DNA from 2 places in the Aeribacillus sp. FSL M8-0254 genome. Region 1 is predicted to be linked to the other one. Evidence: predicted binding sites of a transcription regulator. Region 1 holds the regulator's gene; the other holds the start of a gene.

Evidence for each region. The regulator NrdR, encoded in region 1, represses ribonucleotide reductase genes. The targets are predictions, from matches to a motif close to AACACNATATATNGTGTT.
Region 2: a site for NrdR is predicted at 2,021-2,038, ahead of NSQ44_RS12525 (vitamin B12-dependent ribonucleotide reductase). Genes of this name have one in related genera too.

Annotation. Positions count from the first base shown of each region.
Region 1 covers NZ_JBBOZY010000001.1:2,841,270-2,844,698, reverse strand. The annotation lists gene NSQ44_RS13815 (glyceraldehyde-3-phosphate dehydrogenase) at 1-388, shown strand, start outside; gene speD (adenosylmethionine decarboxylase) at 650-1,030, shown strand; gene nrdR (transcriptional regulator NrdR) at 1,461-1,922, shown strand; gene NSQ44_RS13800 (replication initiation and membrane attachment family protein) at 1,968-3,362, shown strand; gene dnaI (primosomal protein DnaI) at 3,381-3,429, shown strand, end outside.
Region 2 covers NZ_JBBOZY010000001.1:2,580,406-2,583,834, forward strand. The annotation lists gene NSQ44_RS12525 (vitamin B12-dependent ribonucleotide reductase) at 1-1,949, opposite strand, end outside; gene NSQ44_RS12530 (lipoate--protein ligase family protein) at 2,273-3,109, opposite strand; gene NSQ44_RS12535 (rhodanese-like domain-containing protein) at 3,303-3,429, shown strand, end outside.

The sequences.
Region 1 (3,429 bases):
AAAAGCGATCGGCTTAGTATTACCGCAATTAAAAGGGAAATTGCACGGTCTTGCATTAAGAGTGCCTACACCAAACGTCTCCCTCGTAGACTTTGTTGTAGATCTAAAACGCGATGTGACCGTTGAAGAGGTAAATGAAGCGTTTATCCAAGCTTCTCAAGGAAAGCTGAAGGGGATATTAGATTTTTCTTCAGAACCGCTCGTATCGGTTGACTACAACACAAACCCGCACTCTGCTATTGTCGACGGTTTAACGACAATGGTTATGGGAACAAGAAAGGTAAAAGTGCTTGCATGGTATGATAATGAATGGGGCTACTCTTGCCGCGTTGTGGATTTAGCAAAACTTGTAGCAAGCAAATTGAATAAATTGGCCGCAGCTGTATAAAATGATGGGAGGGTTGATCATTACAAAGATTGACCCTCTTCTTCTTTTTGTTTGGATACTTTTTTCAGCACAAAATTTTTGACAAAGTATGTTGCAAAAACAAATCAAACCATATATACTATTTTTCGTGAACTTCTTAAACGCAAGGTAATGTGGCTACTTAAAGGGTTAGGACCTCTTTGGACTAACTTTCCCCCGTGGTAGTTAAACATACCAGAGTGCGAAGAATTCATAAAAATTTATAAAGGGGGATCCATGGCTATGGAAACAATGGGACGTCACGTTATCTCTGAGCTGTGGGGATGCGACTTTGATAAGTTGAATGACTTGGAATTTATTGAAAAAACGTTTGTAAATGCAGCATTAAAATCAGGTGCTGAAATCCGGGAGGTTGCGTTTCATAAGTTTGCGCCTCAGGGTGTAAGCGGAGTTGTGATCATTTCAGAGTCACACCTAACAATTCATAGTTTTCCAGAGCATGGATATGCTAGCATTGATGTGTACACTTGCGGTGATTTAAATCCAAATATTGCAGCGGATTACATTTCTGAAGCTTTAGGTGCTCAAACGCGCGAAAATATTGAAATTCCTCGCGGTATGGGTCCTGTTCAAATCAAACAGGGTCAAGCAAAAGCACTTTAAAGTAAAAACAGAATAAAATTTGAATGGAAATGCAAAGAGGTGTCAGCTTTTTACTGCACCTCTTTTTATATTATAATTAAGAATAATATTTCATATTGAATGGTATTTAGAGGCATCTTATTTGCGGCCTCAAAGGACCGAGTTATTCTACCCCCTGCAAAGCCGTTATGAAAAAGAGGCTTTGATGTTTTTAAAATCATTCATGGTAGTGATGTAAAAATAAAAAAGCTTTTATTGGCATGGCTGCCATCACTGTTTGGCGGTTCGAACATCATTTGATTGGACCGGACTGACAGAAATCCATTTCATTCAGTCGAATTATCTATACCAAAAATACAAGAACTTGAAAGTTTCTTGTCTGATCCAATGCTATTTAATAAGATGTAGGTAGAGCTTTTTTGATTTAGTTAAAAAGATTGGAGCTGGTGATATGAAATGCCCTTCCTGCCACCATTTTGGAACACGTGTTTTAGATTCGCGTCCAGTCGATGAAGGGAGATCAATTCGGAGGCGAAGGGAATGTGAGGAATGTCAATATCGGTTCACAACGTTTGAAAAAGTGGAAGAAATTCCGCTCATCGTTGTGAAAAAGGAAGGAACACGTGAAGAGTTCAGCAGGGAAAAAGTTTTGCGCGGGATGATTAAAGCTTGTGAGAAAAGACCGGTTTCTTTAAAAAAATTGGAAGATGCTGCGCATGATATTGAAAAAGAACTAAGAAATCTAGGTACATCGGAAATATCAAGCGAAACGATCGGCGAAATGGTGATGGACAAACTAGCCGAAATTGATGAAGTCGCATACGTTCGATTTGCTTCTGTTTACAGGCAATTTAAAGATATAAATGTCTTTATTGAGGAATTGAAAGAACTGATCAAAAAAGAACGTTCATAAAGAGCTGCGAGATTATGACATGCTATTTGGGAAGGTTTTGAAAAAATGATTGGACATCATCACTGGAAAGAGCTGCTGCCTGTTGATCGCTACGTTGTGAAATGTACGAGCAGTTTGATTCATGAATTTGACCGAAAAGTTCTTACATTACTGTACCAGCCCTTAATCGGGCCAAGAACGTTAAACTTATACATGACGCTTTGGAGTGAGCTTGAACAAAACCGTCTTTGGGGGACGGAATCGACCCACCATTTTTTAATGGCTGTTACTCAATCCCCATTAAATGAAATTTATCATGACCGTTTGAAATTAGAAGGAATAGGTCTTTTAAAAACATACCTTGTCGATGAAAGCGAACCGAAAAAATATATTTATGAACTTCAACGACCTCTTTCCCCCAAACAATTTTTTTATGATGGAATGTTGAACATATATTTATACAACAGAGTTGGAAAAACGGTGTACCAAAGATTGAAAAGCTATTTTTCCGATAAATCGGTTGATAGCAACGCTAAAGATGTGACAAGATCATTTCATGAAGTATACCAATCGATCCACCCATCTGAGCTTTCAGCCAATATTGCAATGGAACCTGAGGAAAACGATCAGGAGCTTTTTGATCATGCGCCTGGAGAACCGATTTCGATTCAAAACCAGTCCTTTGATTTTCAATTGTTTTATGACGGTTTATCAGAGCATATTGTGCCCAAAAAAGCGATCACGCCTGCGGTTAAGGAAGCTGTTGAGAAATTAGCATATGTTTATGGAATTGATCCAATTGAAATGAAAAATCTGGTCATCCGTTCTTTGGATCATGATGAGCAAATTAATTTAGACGAGCTGCGAAAATGGGCGAGGGATTGGTATAAGCTGAATCACGGTAACCGTCTTCCAGAGCTTGTTGATAGGCTTCAGCCTTTGAATCAGCGGGTGAAAGACGAAGAAATTGAACAGTCAAAAGATAAGGAATTAATTCGACAGCTTGAATCCATCTCTCCAAGACAGTTTCTAAAAGATATTTCAGGCGGGATTGAACCGTCCGCAGCGGATTTGAAAATTATTGAAGATGTCATGTTTCAGCAAAAGCTGCTTCCCGGAGTTGTCAATGTTTTAATTTATTATGTCCTGCTAAAAACAAATATGAAATTGTCAAGAGCGTATGTTGAGAAAATTGCCAGCCACTGGGCTCGATTAGGAATTAAAACTGTGAAGGATGCAGTGGATGTGGCGAAAAAAGAACATAAGAAATATTTAACTTGGGCGGAAACAAAGGATAAGAAGACTGACAGCAAAAAAATCGTTCGAAAAGAAAAACTCCCTTCATGGCTTTTGGAAAACGAAAATCAACAGGTAGAAAACATCGATCCGGAAGCGTTTGAAAAAGAAAAACAAAAGCTGCAGGAGCGGATTAAAAAATATAAAAATAAACAGAAGGACTAGGTGAAAGGAGGGAGGAAGATGGAATCCCTGCAAAATCATTTAAAACAATTCATGAACAGCAAAGGGT
Region 2 (3,429 bases), 260 kb from region 1:
GGTGCTACCGTCAGCAAATGCGAGTTGCGAATACCATATTTTAAAATGTTTTCGCGAATATCTTCCGGCATTTTTTTCATATATCCTGTATTAATGAAGGCTTGTCTTAATTTTTGCGTCTCTTCTTCCGTTTCGCCGACTAGGAACGGGAAGCTGCCTTTTTCTTTTGCCAGTTCTATTGATGCCCGGTATGCGGTCGTTGCAATTACCTTAAACACTTCATCAACAAGCTTGTTGCCGTCCTCTGCTCCATATTCTTTTTCGCAGTAGATAAGCAAGTCCGCCAAACCCATAACGCCTAAGCCGATGCGCCGTTCACCCAGCGCTTGCTTTTTGTTTTCTTCGAGAAAATAAGGCGTAGCATCAATGACATTATCTTGCATTCTGACGCCGATTTCCACAGTTCGTTTGAGCTTTTCATAGTCAACAGCTTTCTTTTCCTTGTCGACCATCTTCGCCAAGTTTACTGCTGCTAAGTTGCAGACGGAATATGGTGCAAGCGGCTGTTCACCGCACGGATTTGTTGCAACAACCTTTTGTCCATATGCTCTTGCGTTCGTCATATCATTGGCATTGTCAATGAAGAAAATACCTGGCTCCGCTGAATAGGTTGCACAAATGTTAATCAGCTTCCAAAGCTCTCTTGCGCGAATTTTGCGGTACACGCGCACGCGATGCCCCATTTTCTCCCACTCGCGCACATCGCCAACTTTATGCCATTCTTCATTGTAAATCTTCATTTCTTCATCATTGTAGCTTTCCACATCTGGAAAGCGAAGCTCATACTCCCGATCTTCTTCCACTGCTTCCATAAACTCTTTCGTCAAGCAGACAGAAATGTTAGCGCCTGTTAAAAATTCCGGATTATGAACAGTATATGTTCCTCCAACTCGAAGCTTTAATTCCGCCTCTCTAATAACAGCGTCTGAAAAGCCTCCTTTGCCCGGAACATTTTTAAAGTTGACAATTCCTTGATACATGTCGCGCTCTTGCTGTGTAAGAGGAACAAATTTGAGCTTGTCTTCAGCCGCCTTCTTAATTCCTTCATCATTTGTATTTTCAATTAAGTAGCGCAAAATGCGCGGGTTTTGCATTTTGGAAACGATAAATTCAATGATGTCAGGATGCCAGTCGGCCAGCATAATCATTTGGGCTCCTCGCCGTGAGCCACCTTGTTCCACAAGATGGGTTAATTTTGCAATGTCATCCAGCCACGACACAGATCCTGATGATTTGCCGTTTACACCTCGGGCTAATGTGTTTCTTGGTCTCAATGTTGAACCGTTCGTGCCGACACCGCCTCCGCGGCTCATAATTTCCATTACTTGTTTGCGGTGTTCAGAGATCCCTTCACGGGAATCTTTTACAAAGGGCATGACATAGCAGTTAAAATACGTCACTTCGGTCCCTGCTCCAGCGCCGTAAAGAACCCGGCCAGCCGGAATAAAATGCAGATTGACGAGCTCTTGATAAAATTTTTCAAACCATTCTTTTCTTTTTTCTTCTGTTTTTTCAACAGCAGCAAGACCTGTTGCATTTCTTTTGGCAATTTGTTCATAAAAAATTTCAAGCGGTTTTTCGATGACATCTAAAGAACGAACGATGATTCCCGTCTCCCGTTCTTCAGGCTTTTCAAGAGTATGACGAAACTCTTCTTCGACCTGAACCTTTGCCTTTTTATTTTCCCAATCAATTTCTTTAATGTAGCCTAGCCCTCTTGCAGGAAATTTTGGATCTTCCTTGATCGTCAGCACTACAAAATCGCCTTCAGATAGCGTAATTTTTTCAGTGTCTTTAAATGAATACCTGTCCAGCATTACAAGGCGCGAAACACCTTTGTGCGTGATTTTCATATCTTCCGTAATCGGATGCACCTGCGGGAAAAGGCTGATATCTTTATTCAGCTTCTCCACATCAATTTTCATTTTCTCATTCAGCGCCACTGTCATATTCACAACTCCCTTAAAAATATCGTACTTGATATACGTTACCACATTTAGATGATATTATCAACGAAAAAATAACAATATATTGTGCTAAAGAACATTTGTTTGCTCTATATATTGTATGATATACGCTGCATTATGAAAATGTCAAATGTAAAACTAACCAAAAAAAGAAGCAAGGAAAAGAAAATTAATGATCTTAGAATCATTCCGGCGGTATTTGAAGAAATTTGTCAGTTGCAGTTTTTGAAAACACATCGGCACCTTGATTTACAAGCAACGATCCATTTCATTTTGATCATACAAAAAACGGCATGTTCGCCGCTTCATCTTCTAAAATTCCATTCTTCTGTTTCATATTTCTCTTTAGCCAGTTTTTTCACATACTCTTCTTGTTCGCTAGACAATTGGTACGGTCTCAACTCAATATCAAGCCCGTATTCAAACCCTTTTTTAAAGGCGCTCCATGCCTCTTCCATTGTGACTGGAGTTTCTCTAAGGTCGTTGATCGCCACCGCTTTATTTTTAAAGTTTTTCTCTAATCTTTCCCTGACCCGCTCATTAGGATATTTAAACAAGTCGAACAGCAGCTTTTCATCTAAATCTAGCAATATCGAGCCGTGCTGCAGGATAACGCCTTTCTGGCGAGTTTGGGCACTCCCGGCAACTTTTCTTCCTTCAACTACCAGCTCATACCAAGACGGAGCATCAAAGCATACAGATGACCGCGGATTTTTCAAATGCTGTTTTTCTTCATCCGTTCTTGGAATTGCAAAATGAGCGTCTAAGCCTAACAAGCGAAATCCATGTAAAATTCCTTCCGAAATTACACGATAAGCCTCTGTCACGGTTTTGGGCATTCGCGGATGATCTTCGGATACGATGACACTATATGTAATCTCCTTGTCATGCAGCACGCCCCTTCCGCCTGTTGGTCTTCGTACAAAGCCAAGGCCGTGCCGTCTTACAGCATCCATATCAATTTCTTTTTCAACCTTTTGAAAATAGCCGATGGATAATGTCGGCGGATTCCATCCGTAAAAACGAATCGTCGGAGCGATTTTTCCTTCACTGTGCCAGTCCAATAAAGCTTCATCAAGAGCCATATTGTAAAAAGGAGATGAAAAGCCAGAATCAATATAATTCCATATTTCTTTTCCCATATCGCAACCCTCTTTATTTTATATTTGCTTTTTTAGTCTATCAAATGAAGAGGATATTGTTAAATAAAACGCCCGAAAAGAAATGACATTTCCATTCTTGTTTTATATAATAAATGTTGTCCAACATTCGTATGTATGTTCACATGAACTTCAAACAAATAAATTCAAACAAATAAAAAGGAGTCGAACAAGCGTGGAATGGTCATTGCTCATTCTTGCAGCTATTATCATTTATTTTTTGGCCACATTTTTATATCAAAAAAAGATTATGAAAGGATTAACGGAGGAAGAATTTAAAGCCGGCTATCGGAAAGCGCAGC